4 regions of the Azovibrio sp. genome follow, and region 1 is predicted to be linked to each of the others. Evidence: predicted binding sites of a transcription regulator. Region 1 holds the regulator's gene; each other region holds the start of a gene.
What was found. Region 1 encodes sigma-54, which starts transcription at its own class of promoters, with help from an activator protein. Its sites were predicted from a motif close to TGGCACGCTTNCTGCTNA; they were not measured.

Region 1 (4,352 bases):
CGGATGGGCACGCCGAGAACATTCTGGGTCTGGGCATCGAGGGGCAGGCGCGGGGCATCGACACCGGACACGGTTTTTTGCAGGTAGACGATCAACTTCAGCTTCATCCTGCGGCGGGACGCCGTTTCGCCAAAGATGGTGCGGATGTTGAGAAGCCCCAGGCCGCGGACTTCCAGGTAATCCTGCAGCATGCCCGGGCAGCGCCCCTCCAGGGTGGTGGGGGCGATGCGGGCCAGTTCCACCACGTCATCGGCGACCAGTCCGTGGCCGCGGGAGATCAGTTCCAGGGCGAGTTCCGATTTGCCCACGCCGGAATCGCCGGTAATCAGTACGCCCATGCCCAGCACGTCCATGAAGACCCCGTGGACGGAGGTGATGTCCGCCAGGCGACGCGATAGATAAATGCGGAGCAGGTCGATCACCGCGGCGCAGGGTTTGGCCGCCGTCAGCAGCGGCGTCCGGGTGCTTTCGCAAATGGTCCGCAAGGCATCGGGAACCGGCAATCCGTCGGCAACGATCAGGGCCGGCGGCTGTGCCGCCAGGAGGGCGCCGACCTGGCTGCCAAACTGGGCTTCGGAGACACGCCGGAGCCAGGCGATTTCGGCGGTGCCGATCACCTGCAGGCGTTCCGGGTGGATCAGGTTCATGTGCCCCACCACGTCCGCGCCGTAGTTGCCGGATTCCTTCAGGCTGATGCGGCGGTTGGTGCCGACGGCCACTTCCCAGGACAGTTCGAGCTTGTCCCGGTGATCCTCGAAGAGCTGGACTAGGCTGATTTCCTGCATGCAGGGGCCGGATCAGGCAGAGAACAGGGTGATGACACGGGCGGCGTCGGTGGCTGCGGCAAGCTGCTCCCGAAACTGCCGGTCGGCGAAGCAGGTGGCGAGTTCGGACAGGATCTGCAGGTGTTCTTCCGTGGCCTGTTCCGGCACCAGGAGGATGAAAAGCTGGGACACGGGGCGGCCATCCGGGGCATCGAAGGGAATCGGCTCGGCCAGACGGATGAAGGCGCCGGTGGCCTGCTTGAGGCCCTTGATGCGGCCATGGGGGATGGCAATCCCCTGGCCCAGGCCGGTGGAGCCGAGTTTTTCCCGGGCGAACAGGCTATCGAAGACCTGCGCCGCAGCAATGCCATCCGCGCTTTCGAACATCTGGGCGGCCTGCTCGAATACCCGTTTTTTGCTGCCGGCATCCATGCCCAGCAGGACATGGGATGCGGGCAGGAGTTGAGCAATCAATTTCATGATGGGAACCGGAGAGGACCGGGCCGCAACCGGGGGTTGCGGCCGCAGACATCAATCCTCGAGATGATCGGCAACCTTGTCGCCGCGGTGATGGTCCTGAAGCTTCTGCTTGTGCCTCAGAACCTGACGGTCCAGCTTGTCGAACATGCTGTCGATGGCAGCATAAAGATCATCTTCGCTGCTTTCGACAAAAATGTCCTTGCCCGGCACATGTACCGTGACTTCGGCCTTCTGCTTCAGTTTTTCCACCGACAGGATGACATTCACGCCGGTGACCCGGTCAAAGTGGTTGATGACGGGTTCAAGCTTGGCTTCCACATACTCGCGGAGGGCAGGCGTGACTTCGATATGGTGGCCGCTGATCTGTAGATTCATTTTTTTCTCCTCTCTTACAGGGTCTTGCGTAAATTGACCGGCGGGATGTTGAGCGCTTCGCGGTATTTCGCCACGGTGCGCCGGGCCACAACGATTCCCTGCTGGCCTAGTATTTCGGATATTTGACTATCCGACAAGGGCTTCTTGCCATCTTCAGCACTGATCAAATGCTTGATCAAAGCCCGGATAGCCGTGGCAGAACACGCCCCGCCGGTATCGGTGGAGACATGGCTGCCAAAGAAGTACTTCAATTCAAAGATACCCCGGGGAGTGGCCATGTACTTCTGGCTCGTCACCCGGGAGACGGTGGATTCATGCAGGCCGATGGTGTCGGCAATCTCGCGCAGCACCAGCGGGCGCATGGCGACTTCGCCGTGCTCGAAGAACTGGCGCTGGCGATCGACGATGGCCTGGGAGACCCGGGCGATGGTATCGAAACGCTGCTGGACGTTCTTGATCAGCCAGCGGGCTTCCTGCAGCTGATTCGACAGGCCGCCCTCCCCGCGGCGCTGCTGGGACAGGATTTCTGCATAAAGCCGGTTGATCCTGAGCTTGGGGTAGGCATCGGGATTGATCTGGGCGGTCCATTTGCCGCGCAGCTTCTTCACGATGACATCGGGAATGATGTAGCGCGTATCGATGGCCGCAAAGCGGGCGCCGGGCCGGGGATCGAGGCCGACGATCAGCGCATGGGCGGCTTTGAGCGCGTCATCATCGCAAGCGCATGATTTCTTGATCTTGTTGAAATCCCGGGCGGCCAGCAGGTCCAGGTGCCGTTCCACCACGGCCAGCGCCAGGTCCCGGGTTTGATCCTGAGGCAGGGCCTTCAGTTGCAGCGCCAGGCATTCCTGGGGGGAACGGGCCGCGACGCCGGTGGGGTCCAGGCTTTGCAGCTGGCGCAGGGCGATTTCGAGGTCGTCCAGTTCCACTTCATATTCGGGCGGAATGGTTTCCAGCAATTCTTCCAGGCTGGCCGAGAGATAACCGTCATCATCCAGCCCTTCGATCAGGAAACGGATCAGGGCGCGGTCCTGGTCGGAAAACTGGGTCATGCCCAGTTGCCAGGTCAGGTGTTCACGCAAGGATGTGGTGGCGGCCTGGAGGTCCTGGCTATCGCCTTCGTCATCATCCCGGTCCCGGGCGGGGCTGCCATAGCTGCCACTGTCCTGGGACCAGCGATCTTCCTCCACCTCGCTGCGGCTGAGTTCGGCGCGCTCCTCGCTGCTTTCTTCCCGGGCCGGGACCGGCTCCTCCTGGCCCCGCTCGTTGCTGCTGCTGGTATTGTAGGTGTTTTCCCGCTCCGGCTCGTCCTCACGCTCCAGCAGCGGGTTTTCCTGCAGATAACGTTCGATTTCCTGGTTCATTTCCAGGGTCGAAAGTTGCAAAAGCTTGATCGCCTGCTGCAACTGGGGCGTCAGCGCCAATTGCTGGGAAATCTTGAGCTGGAGGGAAGGTTTCATCGGCGGGAGAGAGGTGAGCTTTTACAAAACCGCAGCTTAAAGGCGGAAATGCTCGCCCAGATAAACTTTTCTTACGTCTTCATTATAGACGATCTCGCTCGGAGAACCAGACGCAAGGACATGGCCTTCGTTGATGATCCAGGCGTGATCGCAGATGCCCAGGGTTTCCCGCACGTTGTGGTCGGTGATCAGCACGCCGATATTGCGCTCTTTGAGGAAGCGGATGATCTTCTGGATGTCGAGCACGGCAATCGGGTCCACCCCGGCGAAAGGCTCGTCCAGCAGGATGAAACGGGGCTGGGTCGCCAGGGCCCGGGCGATTTCGACCCGGCGCCGCTCGCCGCCCGAGAGGGCCGCCGCCTGGGTGTGGCGGATGTGGGTGATGTGCAACTCTTCGAGCAGGTTTTCCAGCCGCTCCTTGATTTCCTGGGGCGGGAGATTCTGCAGTTCCAGCACGGCCTGGATGTTTTCCGCGACGTTCAGCTTGCGGAACACGGAGGCCTCCTGGGGGAGATAGGAAAGCCCCCGCCGGGCGCGCAGGTGAATGGGCAGGTGGGTCAGCCTGGTGTCATCGATGAAAATGTCCCCCCCGTCGACTGCCACCAGACCGACGATCATATAAAAGCAGGTGGTCTTGCCGGCCCCGTTGGGACCGAGCAGGCCTACCACTTCGCCGCTTTTGACGGCGAAGGAGACATCGGCCACCACATCCCGGGCCTTGTAGCGTTTTTTGAGATGGTGGGCGCTCAGGCAACTGCGCGGTTCATTCATGGCGGCCATCTTCATTCAGGCCCTGCAGCACCCGGCGGATGGCTTCCTGGGAGAAGCCCCGGTACTGGAGGAATCGTTGTTGCCGCGCCCGTTCGGCCGGCGAGTCGGGCAGGGTGGCAAATTTTTTCTGCCAGACGGACCGGCAGCGACCGTGTTCATCCTCACTTTGGGCCAGGGCGGCGGCAATGGCCTCGGGCTCCACGCCGGACTGGCGCAGTTCCTGGACCAGACGGGCATTGCCATAGCGGCGGCCCCGCACATTGACCCGCATTTCCGCGTAGCGGTCATCGCTCAGCTTGCTGCACCGGACCAGTTCATCGAGCAGTTGCGTCAGAGCTTCAGCAGATCCGGCGTGGGGCGCCAGCTTGCGTTGCAGTTCGGCCCGGCTGTATTCGCGCCGGGCCAGCAAGGCCAGTGCCCTGGCCTCCAGGCTTTCAGGCATCGGCCAGAGCCGGAGCGGGAGCCGGGGCGGGAGCCGTCCTGGCGGGATTGACGATCTCGC
Region 2 (4,352 bases), on a different contig from region 1:
GCGTCTGCCCCGTCGAACGCTGATTCCCTGGGCTGCATTCAAGCCTCGATTCAAGCCCCGATTCAATCCCTACTCAAGCCCCGATTCAAGCCTCGATTCAAGCCCCCTCCTGGCTGCGCTTCAACTTCCGGTACAGGGTATTACGGCTGATTCCGAGCCGCCGCGCCGTCGCCGACACATTGCCCCGCTCCTCGACAAGCACCTTTTCGATGGCGGCACGCGACAGGGATTCCAGGCTCTCCCCCTGCTGCTGCACGACTGCCGCCGGCTGGCGTTGCAACTCTTCCACCAGATCGTCCGGCAAGTGGGCCCAGCCGATCCGCGTCTCGCCCGCCTCGAGCAAGGCCACCGCCGTGCGTAAGCCGTTGAATAGCTGACGCAGATTGCCCGGCCAGGCGTAGCTTGCAAAAGCCTCCCGCACCTCGCCGGCCAGGGCCAGAGGCTGCCCGGGCGCCAGTTGCGCGAGCATCTGGCGCACCAAAGCGGCCAAATCGCTGCGCTCCCGCAAGGCCGGCAGATTCAAGGCAAGGCCGTTGATCCGGTAATAGAGGTCGGCCCGAAAACGGCCGGCATCGACCTCTTCCTTGAGGCGCCGGTGGGTAGCGCAGATCAGGGCGAAATCCACGGCAACCGGCTGGCCCTCGCCCAGCGGCGTCACCTGGCGTTCCTGCAGCACCCGCAGCAGGCGGGTCTGCAGGCTCAAGGGCATGTCGCCGATCTCGTCGAGGAACAAGGTGCCGCCATGGGCTTCCCGCAGGCGTCCCAGGCTGCCATTTTTACGGGCGCCGGTGAAGGTGCCGGGGGTGTAGCCGAACAGTTCGGATTCGATCAAGCTCTCCGGCAGGGCGGCGCAGTTGAGCGCGACGAAAGGCTTGTCACGCCGGGCGCTGGAGGCGTGCATGGCCTGGGCAAACAGTTCCTTGCCGACCCCGGATTCCCCCTGCAGCACCAGGGGAATGGGCTTGTCGAGCAGCCGCCGGGCGCGGGCGATGGCCGCTCCCAGCCGGGCATCGCCGGTCTCCAGCTCGGCCAGGGCATCGGCACCCACCCGGGCAGCTTCGGGCCGGGGGCCGTCCGGCCGCGCGCTCGGCGCCCGCTCCCCCTGGATCTGCACATAGACTTCCTCCCCTTGCCGCAGCCGCAGCCGCAGGGCCTGGCCCGGATGGCGACGGCCCCAGGCGAGGAATTCGCCGAAAGGGATCATGAAAATACGCGCCAGGGAGACCGCCCCGAGGTCGGCAAAGCCGAGCCCGAGCATCGCCAGGGCAGCGCGATTGGCGCCGATCAGCCGGCCCTCCTCGGCCACCGCCAGGATGCCTTCGGCCACGCTGCCGATGCCCTCGGCCTGCGGATGCAGACGCAGGAGGAGCCCCTGCCCGTGCCGGGCGAGGAGGAGCCGGTTCTCGATCATCTGCGCGGCGGTGCGAACGAGGGCGCGGGTGTGGGGATGGTAAGCGCGCTGGTCGCAGGAAATGTCGAGCGCCCCCAGCACCTGGCCCGCCGGATCACAGATGGGGGCGGCGGTGCAGGCCAGAAAAGCGTTCCGTTCGAGGAAATGTTCGGCGCCGCGGATTTCCACCGGCCCTCCTTCGACCAGGGCGGTGCCGATGGCGTTGGTGCCCCGGTGCTGCTCGTGCCAGGAAGCGCCGGGGGCGAGGGCGACCCGCTCGGCCTTGGCAAGGAAGTCCGGGTCGCCAAGCGCCTGCAGCAGCAGGCCGCTACGGTCGGCCAGGATCACCATGCTGTGGGAGTCGCGCACCTGGGCGAACAGGTGTTCCAGCACCGGCCGGGCATGGGCGAGAAACTCCCGATGCGCGGCAAGGCTCTGCCGCAGGGCCGGCCCGGCCAGGCGGGGCGCTTCCTCGCAGCGGCCCACGGGAGAGACGCCGGCGCTGCGGCTGCGTTGCCAGGACTGAGCCAGGCGGTCGCTGATCAGCCCCCGGGGCAATTCGGACTGATCCAGGAAGATGCGCCGGGCCTGGCGCAGCAGGGCTTCCCGGGAAGGGCTCTGGGCACTCATGTCTCCTCCTCTTCTGGCCCGCCTCTGACGGGCAGGCTGCTGGGGTGTGGAAGCCGAGTATAGGCGGGTAGGCGGGCCGGCGGCAAATTCAATGGCCACCCCCTTGATTCATCGAAACCTGTTCCATTTCGTGACAGGCGGTGACAGCTTTGCATCGCACCGGCACAAAAGCCGCTTTCGATGCGGCTTGGCAGCCCAGCCGTCGCGCCAGCATCAAACATTGAGGAATCAATTATCTGAGCCTGGAACGCGGCATCTGGCACGGATCTTGATGGCAGATTGGACGGGGCCGGACGGCCCTCTGCCAATAACCCACCATCGAGGAGACGACATGATCTACACCCTGCCCGGCACGAGTGGCGCCAAACATCAATATCGGACCCGGTACGACAACTTCATCGGCGGCAAGTGGGTCGCCCCGGTGCGCGGCGAGTACTTCGACGTCATCACCCCCATCACCGGCAAGCCTTACACCCAGGCCGCCCGTTCCGGTGCCGAAGACATCGAACTCGCCCTGGATGCCGCCCATGCCGCCGCCGAACAGTGGGGCAAGACCGCCCCCGCGGCGCGCGCCGACCTCCTCTTGAAGATCGCCGACCGCATCGAAGCCAACCTGGAAAAGCTGGCCTATGTGGAAACCGTGGATAACGGCAAGGCCATCCGCGAAACCCTGAACGCCGACATTCCCCTTGCGGCCGACCACTTTCGCTACTTCGCCGGCTGTCTGCGCGCCCAGGAAGGCAGCCTCTCCGAGATCGACGGGGAACTGGTGGCCTATCACTTCCATGAGCCCCTGGGCGTCGTCGGCCAGATCATTCCCTGGAACTTCCCCATCCTGATGGCCACCTGGAAGCTCGCCCCCGCCCTCGCCGCCGGTAACTGCGTGGTTTTGAAGCCGGCCGAATCCACTCCCATCAGCATCCTGGTGCTCACCGAGCTGATCGCCGATCTGCTGCCGCCGGGCGTCCTCAACATCGTCAATGGCTACGGCCGGGAGGCCGGGATGCCGCTCGCCAACAGCCGCCGCATCGCCAAGATCGCCTTTACCGGCTCCACCGCCACCGGCCGGCTGATCGCCCAGGCCGCGGCCCAGAACCTGATTCCCTCGACCCTGGAACTAGGCGGCAAGTCTCCCAACATCTTCTTTGAAGACGTGATGGCGGCCGATGACGATTTCCTCGACAAGGCGATCGAAGGGCTCGTCCTGTTCGCTTTCAATCAGGGCGAAGTGTGTACCTGCCCGTCGCGCGCCCTGATCCAGGAATCCATCTACGACGAGTTCATGGAGCGGGTGCTGCCCCGGGTCAAGGCCATCAAGCTGGGCAATCCCCTCGACACCGGGACCATGATGGGGGCCCAAGCTTCCCAGATACAGCTGGACAAGATCCTCTCCTACCTCGACATCGGCCGCCAGGAAGGAGCCGAGTGCCTGATCGGCGGGGCTCGCGCCGTTCTCGAAGGCGAGCTGGCCGAGGGCTACTACATCCAGCCCACCTTGTTCAAGGGACACAACAAGATGCGCATCTTCCAGGAAGAAATCTTCGGGCCGGTGCTGGCCGTGACCACCTTCAAGACCGAAGCCGAGGCCCTGGAAATCGCCAATGACACCCCCTATGGCCTGGGCGCCGGAGTCTGGAGCCGCAACGGCAACATCGCCTACCGCATGGGCCGCGGCATCAAGGCCGGTCGGGTGTGGACCAACTGCTACCATGCCTATCCGGCCCACGCCGCCTTCGGCGGCTACAAGGAATCCGGCATCGGCCGCGAAACCCACAAGATCATCCTCGAGCACTACCAGCAGATCAAGAACCTGCTGGTGAGCTACAGCCCCAAGGCTCTGGGCCTTTTTTGAGGCTTTTCGAGTTTCATCTTCTCTCTGCGTGTCTTGTAGGGCGGGTGGGCTGTGGTCCACCCCTTTTTTTCAAGGAGGAGACATCATGCCCGAACGCATCCTCGCCACCCCTGCCGCCCTCGCCCTGGTGGAGCAACTGAAGGCCCGCCACGGCCCTTTGCTGTTCTACCAGTCCGGCGGTTGCTGCGAAGGCAGCGCCCCCCTTTGCCTGCGCGCCGGGGAATTGCAGATCGGCCCGAATGACATCCTGCTCGGCCACATCGCCGGCGTTCCCTTCTACACCAGCGCCACCGAATTCAACCTCCTGCGCTCTAGCGAGCTGACCCTGGACGTGGTCCGGGGCCGGGGCGACAGCTTTTCCCTCGAAGCCGCGGAGGGTGACTGTTTCATCGTGCATTCGCGCCGCTTCAGCGACGCCGAATTGCTCGCCCTGGAACAGGCGGGCTAAAACCGGGGCGCCGGGGGGCGGATCGATCAGAA
Region 3 (4,352 bases), on a different contig from region 1:
GGCTGTACCACGAACGGCATGGAATAGCACACCGAGGCAATCACCAGCCCTGGAAAGGTGAAGGGCAGGATGCCCAGCCCCAGGGACTGGGTGAGCTGCCCGACCAGACCATGAGGCCCCATCAGGATCAGCAGATAAAAGCCCAGCACCGTCGGCGGCAGCACCAGCGGCAGCGCCACCACCGCCCCCACCGGCCCTTTCCACCAGGAACGGGTGCGGGCCAGCCACCAGGCGATCGGCGTACCGAGCAGCAGCAGCAGCAGCGTCACCACGCTCGCCAGCTTCAAGGTAAGCCAGACGGCGGCGAGATTGCTTGCGTCCATGGCTCCCCCGGGAATTTACCGGCCGTAACCGTAGGACTCGATGACGCGGGCCGCCTTCTCCCCCTTCAGGTAGTCCATCAGGGCCTTGGCGGCGGCATTGTTGCGGGCTTTGGCAAGGAGCACCGCATCCTGGCGGATGGGGTCATGCAGACTGGCCGGCACCAGCCAGGCCGAACCGCCGCTCAGCTTGCCCTCCTTGAAGACCTGGGAGAGCGCCACGAACCCCAGCTCGGCATTGCCGGTGGCGACAAACTGATAGGTCTGGGTGATGTTCTCGCCCTGCACGAACCTGGGCTGGAGGGCAGACAGGAGCCCCAGCCGGGTCAGGGCCTGAATGGCGGCCAGACCATAGGGGGCAGTCTTGGGATTGGCGATGGCGAGATGCTTGAACTCCCCCTTCTTCAGCACTTCGCCCTTGTCATCCACATAGCCTTCCCGGGCGCTCCACAGCACCAGGGTGCCAATGGCATAGGTGAAGCGGCTGCCGGGCACGGTCAGGAGTTCCTCCTCCATTTTCATGGGGGTGCTGTCATCGGCGGCCAGGAACACATCGAAGGGCGCCCCGTTGGCAATCTGGGCATAGAACTTGCCCGTGGCGCCGAAGGAAAGCTGCGCCTTGTGGCCCGTATCCTTCTCGAACTCCGCCGCGATGGCTTCCATGGGTTTGGTGAAGTTGGCGGCCACGGCGACCTGGACCGTTTCGGCCCGGGCCAGGGTGGCGCTCATGAGGAGCGCGGCGAGAGCGACGAACTTGCAAAATGGGACATTCATGATGTTTCTCCTTCGGTTAGTCAATCAGTTCTGGATGCAAAGAATGACGGCGGAAGCCTTGAACACGGCGCCAGCCTCTTCCCCCACGGCCAGGCCCAGGCGGGCGATGCTGTCGTGGGTGACCACGGCGCAGACGCTCTTGCCCCCGGGCAGGGCCAGGGTGACTTCGGAATTGACCGGCCCCTCGTGGATGCGGGTCACTTCTCCCCACAGCTGGTTGCGGGCCGTGGTGCGCACCTCCCGGTCGGTGAGCAGCAGCACCGAGGAGGATTTCACCAGGGCATACATTTCCATGCCCATCGCCAGTTCCAGGGTTTCGGCGGATTCCCGGGTGATGACCGCCACCAGCTCGTTGGTGTCGTCCAGCTTCAGGCGCACCTCGTAATCCACCTCCCCGGTCTTGAGGCCGACGATGACCCCGGCGAACTGGTTGCGGGCACTGGTTTTCATGGACATGCGCTTGAGCAGCTGGCGGAACTGGGCAAAGCTGCTCGCCTCCCCGTCATTCATGCTGGCGGTCAGCCGTTCCAGGGCCGCCTGATATTCCGCCTCCAGGGCCCGGTACAGATTCACCACCTGCTGCCCGTAAGCGGTGAGCAAGGTGCCGCCGCCGTGCTTGCCGCCCGCGGAACGGATCACCAGCGCTTCATCGGCCAGGTTGTTCATGGCATCCACCGCGTCCCAGGCCGCCTTGTAGGACAGCGGCACCGCCTTGGCGGCCTGGGAAATGGAGCCATGGCGGGCAATGGCCTCCAGCAGGCGGATGCGGGTGTCGCCCAGGAAAGTGCCGAATTCGGTTTCCACTTCCAGACGCCCCTTGAAACGATGTGGGTTTTGTTCCATTTTGTCGTGATGTTGTCAGATATATAACGAACACTATAACGCAGGAATCCCGGCATCGAGCCCGCCGGAAATGCCGGAAATGCCGCCAAAAATCCCTGCCGCCATGGTTGCCATGACAAAACCATTCCTTCTAGAATGGCCCCGCAGCAAGCCGAACCGCTATTCACGAACAGATATAGCGAAAACCGGGCCAGGTTCCTGCCCACCCCACTTCACTCACTTCATCAAGGATCGACATCATGAACATCAGCGCCCGCAACAGCTTCCCCGGCACCATCACTGCCCTCACCGAAGGCCCCATCAACGCGGAAGTGGAGCTCCGCACCGCCGGCGGCGACAAGATCGTCGCCGTGGTCACCGAGGCCAGCGTCAAATCCCTGGGCCTGGCGGTCGGCAAGCCCGTCGTCGCCTACGTCAAGGCCCCCTGGGTGATGGTTCTGGCCGGCGAAGAAAACGTCCGTTTCTCGGCCCGCAACCATCTCGCCGGCACCGTGCAGGCGGTCAACAAGGGCGCGGTGAATTCCGACGTGGTGGTGCAACTGCCAGGCGGCAGCCCGGTACATGCGGTCATCACCAATGAGGCGGCGCTGGAACTGGGATTGAAGCCGGGCGCCCCGGCCTCGGTGCTGTTCAAGGCCAGCCACGTGATTCTCGGCGTGCCGGCCTGATTGCCCCGGAGGAGGGCTTGTCGCCTTCCCGACAAGCCCTCCCACAAGAAGGCGGCCCCTGCCCCGGCAAGAATTTCAAGCCATTGTTTATGAACAACTAAAAAATCTGGCACAGCGATTGCTGTCAGCTCCTCGATGACTTTCAAGGAGCCTCAATCGTGGACCTGCCCGTGATCAGCAATACAGCCCCCGCCTCCGGCGGGGGCTGCTCCTCCAGCGGCTGCGGCACTGCCCCGGACGCCCTTTCCCACCTGCCGGACCATATCCGCGCCAAGGTCCAGGACCACCCCTGCTATTCGGAAGAAGCGCACCACTACTTTGCCCGCATGCATGTGGCGGTAGCCCCGGCCTGCAACATCCAGTGCAATTACTGCAACCGCAAATACGACTGCGCCAATGAATCCCGGCCCGGCGTGGTTTCCGAGTTGCTGCACCCGGACCAGGCCATCAAGAAAGTGCTGGCCGTGGCCGCCACCATTCCCCAGATGACGGTGCTCGGCATCGCCGGCCCCGGAGACCCGCTGGCCAACCCGGAGCGCACCTTTGAAACCTTCCGCCAACTCTCCGAGAAGGCGCCGGACATCAAGCTGTGCGTCTCCACCAACGGGCTCAACCTGCCCAGGTATGTGGACGAGATTGCCAAGCACAACATCGACCACGTCACCATCACCATCAACTGCCTCGATCCCGAGGTCGGCGCCAAAATCTACCCGTGGATCTACTGGGAGAACAAGCGCATCCGCGGCGTCGAGGCGGCAGCGATCTTGATCGCGCAGCAGCAGCGGGGCCTGGAAATGCTGGTGGAACGCGGCATCCTGGTCAAGGTGAACTCCGTGATGATCCCCGGGGTAAACGACGAACACCTGAAGGAAGTCTCCAAGGTGGTGAAGGCCAAGGGCGCCTTCCTGCACAACGTCATGCCGCTGATTGCCGAAGCCGAACACGGCACCTACTACGGCATCATGGCGCAGCGCAGCCCCAGCACCGAAGAACTGCAGGCCATCCAGGACGAATGCGCCGGCGACATGGCCATGATGCGCCACTGCCGCCAGTGCCGCGCCGACGCCGTGGGCCTCCTGGGCGAGGACCGGGGCGCGGAATTTACCCTCGACAAGCTCGACGCCATGGAAATCGACTACGACTCCGCCATGGCCCGCAGGAAGGAAGTGCACGACGCCATCATCGACCAGCTGGAAGCCAGGCGGGCCCTTCCTGCCGCACCCGCCGCACCCGCCACGGCCCTCGACTCATCCGCCCCCCTGCCCGCCCCCCTCCCAGAAGACAGCCGCCCGGTGCTGATGGCCGTGGCCACCGCCGGCCAGGGGCTGATCAACCAGCATTTCGGTCATGCCCGGGAATTCCTGGTGTATGAAGCCTCCCCCGCCGGGGTGCGCTTCATCAGCCACCGCAAGACCGAGCTCTACTGCGTCGGTGGCGACACCTGCGGCGACGAGGGCCAGGACGGCGTTTCTGCCGACTCCATCCTGGACCGCACCATCGCCGCCCTGGCCGGCTGCGAGGTAGTGCTGTGCTCGAAGATCGGCTTTGAACCCTGGGGCCTGCTGGAGCAGGCCGGCATCCAGCCCAACGGGGAACACGCCATGGAAGCCATCGAGACCGCCGTGATGGCCGTGTATCGGGAACTGGCCGAAGCCGGCAAGCTGGCCACCCCCGCCCCTGACCAGAAACGTGCCTGAAGGAGAAGAACATGGCGCTTTCCATCACTGAAGCCTGCGTGAACTGCTGG
Region 4 (4,352 bases), on a different contig from region 1:
GGCCCAGGCATCCAGGCCATCGGCTTCCAGGGTGATGGCCAGCACCGGCAGGCCCGAGGGATGCGGCGCGGGGATTTCACCGATGGCGGTGATGGTGCCGGAGGTGGGGGCGTGAATGGCGGCGGAAACGGCGCCCTGGGGGTCTGCCAGCCGTTCGCCCTTGCGCACTTTTTGACCGACCAGCACCACCGGTCGGGCCGGAGCGCCCAGATGTTGGGAGAGCGAAACAAAGAGGCGTTCCGGCACCGGCATGGTGCGGGTGACCGCGTCCGCGGCGGGACGCTTGTGATCGTCGGGGTGGATGCCCCAATCGCGACCGAAGAGTTTTTCCATCAGGCCCATGTCGGCATTCCTCAGGCGGCCAGCGGCTTGGGCATGACCCAATGCTGCAAGGTGATGGGGACGGGCTGCATCACCAGGGCTTCGGTGGGGCAGTGGTCGATGCAGGCGCTGCAACCGGTGCAAGCTTCCTTGAGGACGTTGTGGATCTGTTTGGGGGCGCCCAGGATGGCATCGGTGGGGCAGTTCTTGATGCAGCGGCAGCAGCCGATGCACAGGTCTTCGGCGATGGTGGCCAGTTTCGGGCCTGTATCGGCGACGGCGGCGAGGTCCAGGGCAAGGCCCATCTTTTCGGCGATGGCCACGGCTGTCGTCTTGCCGCCAGGGGGGCAGCAGCTGGCGGGCGCAGAGCCCGCCGCGATGGCGGCGGCCGCGCCGGAGCAGCCGGGAAAGCCGCACTGGCCGCAGTTGGTACCGGGCAGCAGGGCTTCGACTTCATCGACGATGGGGTTGGATTCGACCGCGAGGAAACGGCCGGCGATGCCCAGGATCAAGCCCAGGGCGGCACCGAGAATAGTGAGGCTGAGGATGGCGGCGATCATCGTGATTTCCTTAGATGTTGAGGCCGGAGAAGCCCATGAAGGCCAGGGCCAGCAGGCTGATGGTGATGAAAGCGATGGGGGCGCCGTTGAAGGCGACCGGTACCCGGGCCAGGGCGATGCGTTCGCGCAGGCCGGCGAAGATCATCAGCACCAGGGTGAAGCCCAGGGCGGAGCCGAAGCCGTAGGCCAGGCTCTTGAAGAAGCTGAAGCCTTGCTGGACATTCAGCAGGGCCACGCCGAGCACGGCGCAATTGGTGGTGATCAAGGGCAGGTAGATGCCCAGGGAGCGGTACAGGCCGGGGCTGGTTTTCTTGACGAACATCTCGGTGAATTGCACCACGGCCGCAATCACCAGGATGAAGGTGAGGATGCGCAGGAAGCCCAGTTCATAGGGCACCAGCAACCAGTGCTCCAGCATCCAGCTGGCTCCGGCGGCCAGGGTGATCACGAAGGTGGTCGCCATGCCCATGCCCAGGGCGCTGTCCATGCTCTTGGAGACACCCATGGACGGGCAGAGGCCCAGGAATTTGATCAACACCACGTTGTTGACCAGGGCGGTGGAGATCAGTAGCAGGATCAGTTCGCTCATGGCGGCGAGTCTCGACAGGGATTGCAATGCCCCCCTTCTGCAATGCGTATGCCAGCTTTCGCCATTTCACCCTGGGGCGGCTCGAATCGTCACATTGGCGCGGCTCGCGGATACTTTTGCACCAGACCGGTGCAAAAGCCGGGCTGTTTTTGTCGCAAAACCGACAGGGTTTTCTGTGGGATTGCTGCCAAAGCCCGACAAGCCAGTATTGGCGCGGGGGTCGGTCAAAAAAACTTTTGGTGGCATGGAATGTGCTGAATCCGGGTCCATCGATCTCAAGTCCGGGAGTCCACCCATGAATTTGAAGCCTCCCCCCAAGGCATGTACCGACCTGCCCCCGGAAATATTCCGCCAGGCGGTGGCTCAGGCCGATGTGGCGATTTCCATCACGGACCCGCGCGCCAATATCCTCTATGTGAATGAGGCCTTCACCCGGGTTACCGGTTACAGCCCGGTGGAGGCGGAAGGCAAGAATGAATCCATCCTTTCCAGCCGCACCACGCCCCGGGAGGTGTATCAGGAAATGTGGCATTCCCTTTCCAGCGGGCGCCCCTGGACCGGGCGCCTGCTCAATAGCCGCAAGGATGGCAGCCAGTATCTGGCGGAGCTGGCCATTGCGCCGGTGCTCGATGAAGCGGGGAATATTGCCCACTTCCTGGGCATGCACCGGGATGTTTCCGAACTACACAGCCTGGCCAATCGGGTGCGCAACCAGAAGGCCCTGATTGAATCGGTGGTGGATGGGGCCCCGGTGGCCCTGGCGCTGCTGGACGAAACCGGGCGGGTGGTCCTGGACAACCAGGAGTACAAGAAGCTGCTCACCGATCTGGGGGGCGGTGAGCCTGCCCGTGAGCCTGCCCATGTGTTGCTGGAAGCGGCGTTGCCGGCCTGGCGCGAGGAACTGCTGGGCCAGGCCGGCCCGGCCCGGCTGCCGCCCCGGGAACTGCGCATCGACCGGCCCGGCGGCGCCTTGCCACGCTGGTTCTCCTGTTCCGCCCTGCCCATTGCCGCTCAGGATGAGCGGGCCGATGGCTTCTATGCCGAAGCTTCCCGACATTACCTGTTGCTGGTCGCCAGTGACGTGAGCGCGCTGCGCCTGGGCCAGGAGCAGGCCCGTCTGGCCGCCCTGCGCAGCCTGATGGCCGAGGAAGAACATGCGGCGGCCCTGCGGGAGAGCCTGTCTGCCGCCCTGTACCAGCTCGAAGGCCCGCTCAATGTCATGAGTTCCGCCATCAACATGCTTTGCAGCCGGGAGCCCGCCATGTCCGGTGCCCTGAGTTCCGCCCTGAGCGAGGGGCGCCGCCATCTGGAAGAGCTGCGCCAGTTGATTCCCCATGACACCCGGGAAGCGGCCGCGCCGGTCAACATCAACGAAGTGCTGCGCGACGTGCTCGACGTCTGCACCCCGCGGCTGCTGGCCAACGGCATCATCGTCACCTGGCAGCCCATGCCCACCTTGCCGGGCATCCTGGGGCGGCCCATGCAATTGCGCTCCCTGTTCAAGGTGCTGGTGGACAACGCCATCGACGCCTTGTCCCAGCGGGGCTGGAAGCAGCGGGAAATGAGCCTGTCCTCGGCGCTGGTGGGTGAGCAGATCCGCGTCTGCATCGACGACCGGGGGCCGGGCATTCCCGCCGAACTGCAACTCAAGGTGTTTGAACCCTTCTTCACCACCCGGGGCAAGCAGGGCCAGCATCTGGGCACCGGCTTGCCCCGGGCCCAGCAGGCCGTGACCGACCACGGCGGTTTCCTGGACCTGCTGGACGCGCCCGGGGGCGGTTGCCGGGCCCAGGTGGATCTGCCGCTGCAAGGAGGGCTGGAATGAACGAGGAAAATCACGGCAAGTGTTCCGAGGGGCACGCCTATGCCTTGGGCGGCGAGACTTCCGGCGTGTGCGAGACGCACGAACTGCATCTTTCCCAGATGGATGCCCTGTACGGGGTCAGTCAGGTCCTGTCCCGCTCCCTGGATTACCGGGAAACCATCCAGGAAGTGCTGCGCATTCTCGATGAGTCTGCCGGCCTGAGCCGGGGCCTGGTGAGTGTGGTGGAACCGGATGGCAGCCTGCTGGTGCAATCGGTGCATGGGGTCGATCCCGGTCATTTCGAATCGGTGCGCTACCAGTCCGGCGAGGGCATCATCGGTTTTGCCATGGAAAAGAGCCGCACCATCATCTTGCAGCGGGTCGGGGACGATCTACGTTTCATCAACAAGATGCGGGTTTACGACCCGGGGCTGCCCTTCATCGCCGTGCCCATCAAGGTGGCCGGCAGCCTCAAGGGGGTGCTGGCCGTGCAGCCGGTGGTGGAGGATGATCCCCTGCTGGAAGACCGGGCCCGCTTCCTGGAAATGATCGCCAACCTGATCGGCCAGAGTCTGCGGCTTTCCCTGCAGGTGGAACAGGAAAAGCGCTCCTTGCTCGAAGAGCGGGACCTGCTGCGCCGCACCGTGCGGCATCAGCATGGTTTCGACAGCATCGTGGGCCATTCCGCCGTGATGCGCCGGGTGTTCGAGCAGGTGCGGCTGGTGGCCAAATGGAACACCACGGTGCTGATCCGGGGCGAAACCGGCACCGGCAAGGAACTGATCGCCAACGCCATCCACTACAACTCGCCCCGGACCCGGGGGCCGCTGGTCAAGCTCAACTGCGCCGCCCTGCCGGAAAATCTGCTGGAGTCGGAACTGTTCGGCCACGAGCGCGGCTCCTTCACCGGCGCCGTGGGTAGCCGCAAGGGCCGCTTCGAGCAGGCCGACGGCGGCACCTTGTTCCTCGATGAAATCGGCGAAATCTCGCCGGCCTTCCAGGCCAAGCTGCTGCGGGTGCTGCAGGAAGGGGAATTCGAGCGGGTCGGCGGCAGCCGCAGCATCAAGGTGGATGTGCG

Region 2: adh (aldehyde dehydrogenase) is a predicted target of sigma-54. The motif match lies at 2,278-2,295, and genes of this name have one in related genera.
Region 3: WBH99_RS02790 (TOBE domain-containing protein) is a predicted target of sigma-54. The motif match lies at 2,113-2,130, and genes of this name have one in related genera.
Region 4: nifL (nitrogen fixation negative regulator NifL) is a predicted target of sigma-54. The motif match lies at 1,711-1,728, and genes of this name have one in related genera.

Annotation. Positions count from the first base shown of each region.
Region 1 is NZ_JBASOH010000138.1:8,158-12,509, forward strand. It holds gene hprK (HPr(Ser) kinase/phosphatase) at 1-785, opposite strand, end outside; gene ptsN (PTS IIA-like nitrogen regulatory protein PtsN) at 798-1,244, opposite strand; gene hpf (ribosome hibernation-promoting factor, HPF/YfiA family) at 1,296-1,619, opposite strand; gene WBH99_RS13975 (RNA polymerase factor sigma-54) at 1,634-3,079, opposite strand; gene lptB (LPS export ABC transporter ATP-binding protein) at 3,116-3,850, opposite strand; gene recX (recombination regulator RecX) at 3,843-4,292, opposite strand; gene recA (recombinase RecA) at 4,285-4,352, opposite strand, start outside.
Region 2 is NZ_JBASOH010000078.1:1,279-5,630, forward strand. It holds gene WBH99_RS07880 (DUF3579 domain-containing protein) at 1-23, shown strand, start outside; gene WBH99_RS07885 (sigma-54-dependent Fis family transcriptional regulator) at 98-2,020, opposite strand; gene adh (aldehyde dehydrogenase) at 2,352-3,872, shown strand; gene WBH99_RS07895 (DUF779 domain-containing protein) at 3,958-4,320, shown strand; gene WBH99_RS07900 (pseudouridine synthase) at 4,347-4,352, opposite strand, start outside.
Region 3 is NZ_JBASOH010000024.1:22,442-26,793, reverse strand. It holds gene modB (molybdate ABC transporter permease subunit) at 1-323, opposite strand, end outside; gene modA (molybdate ABC transporter substrate-binding protein) at 339-1,094, opposite strand; gene WBH99_RS02790 (TOBE domain-containing protein) at 1,119-1,937, opposite strand; gene WBH99_RS02785 (TOBE domain-containing protein) at 2,177-2,605, shown strand; gene nifB (nitrogenase cofactor biosynthesis protein NifB) at 2,764-4,302, shown strand; gene WBH99_RS02775 (4Fe-4S dicluster domain-containing protein) at 4,314-4,352, shown strand, end outside.
Region 4 is NZ_JBASOH010000127.1:6,926-11,277, forward strand. It holds gene rsxC (electron transport complex subunit RsxC) at 1-342, opposite strand, end outside; gene WBH99_RS12280 (RnfABCDGE type electron transport complex subunit B) at 354-881, opposite strand; gene rsxA (electron transport complex subunit RsxA) at 892-1,470, opposite strand; gene nifL (nitrogen fixation negative regulator NifL) at 1,766-3,295, shown strand; gene nifA (nif-specific transcriptional activator NifA) at 3,292-4,352, shown strand, end outside.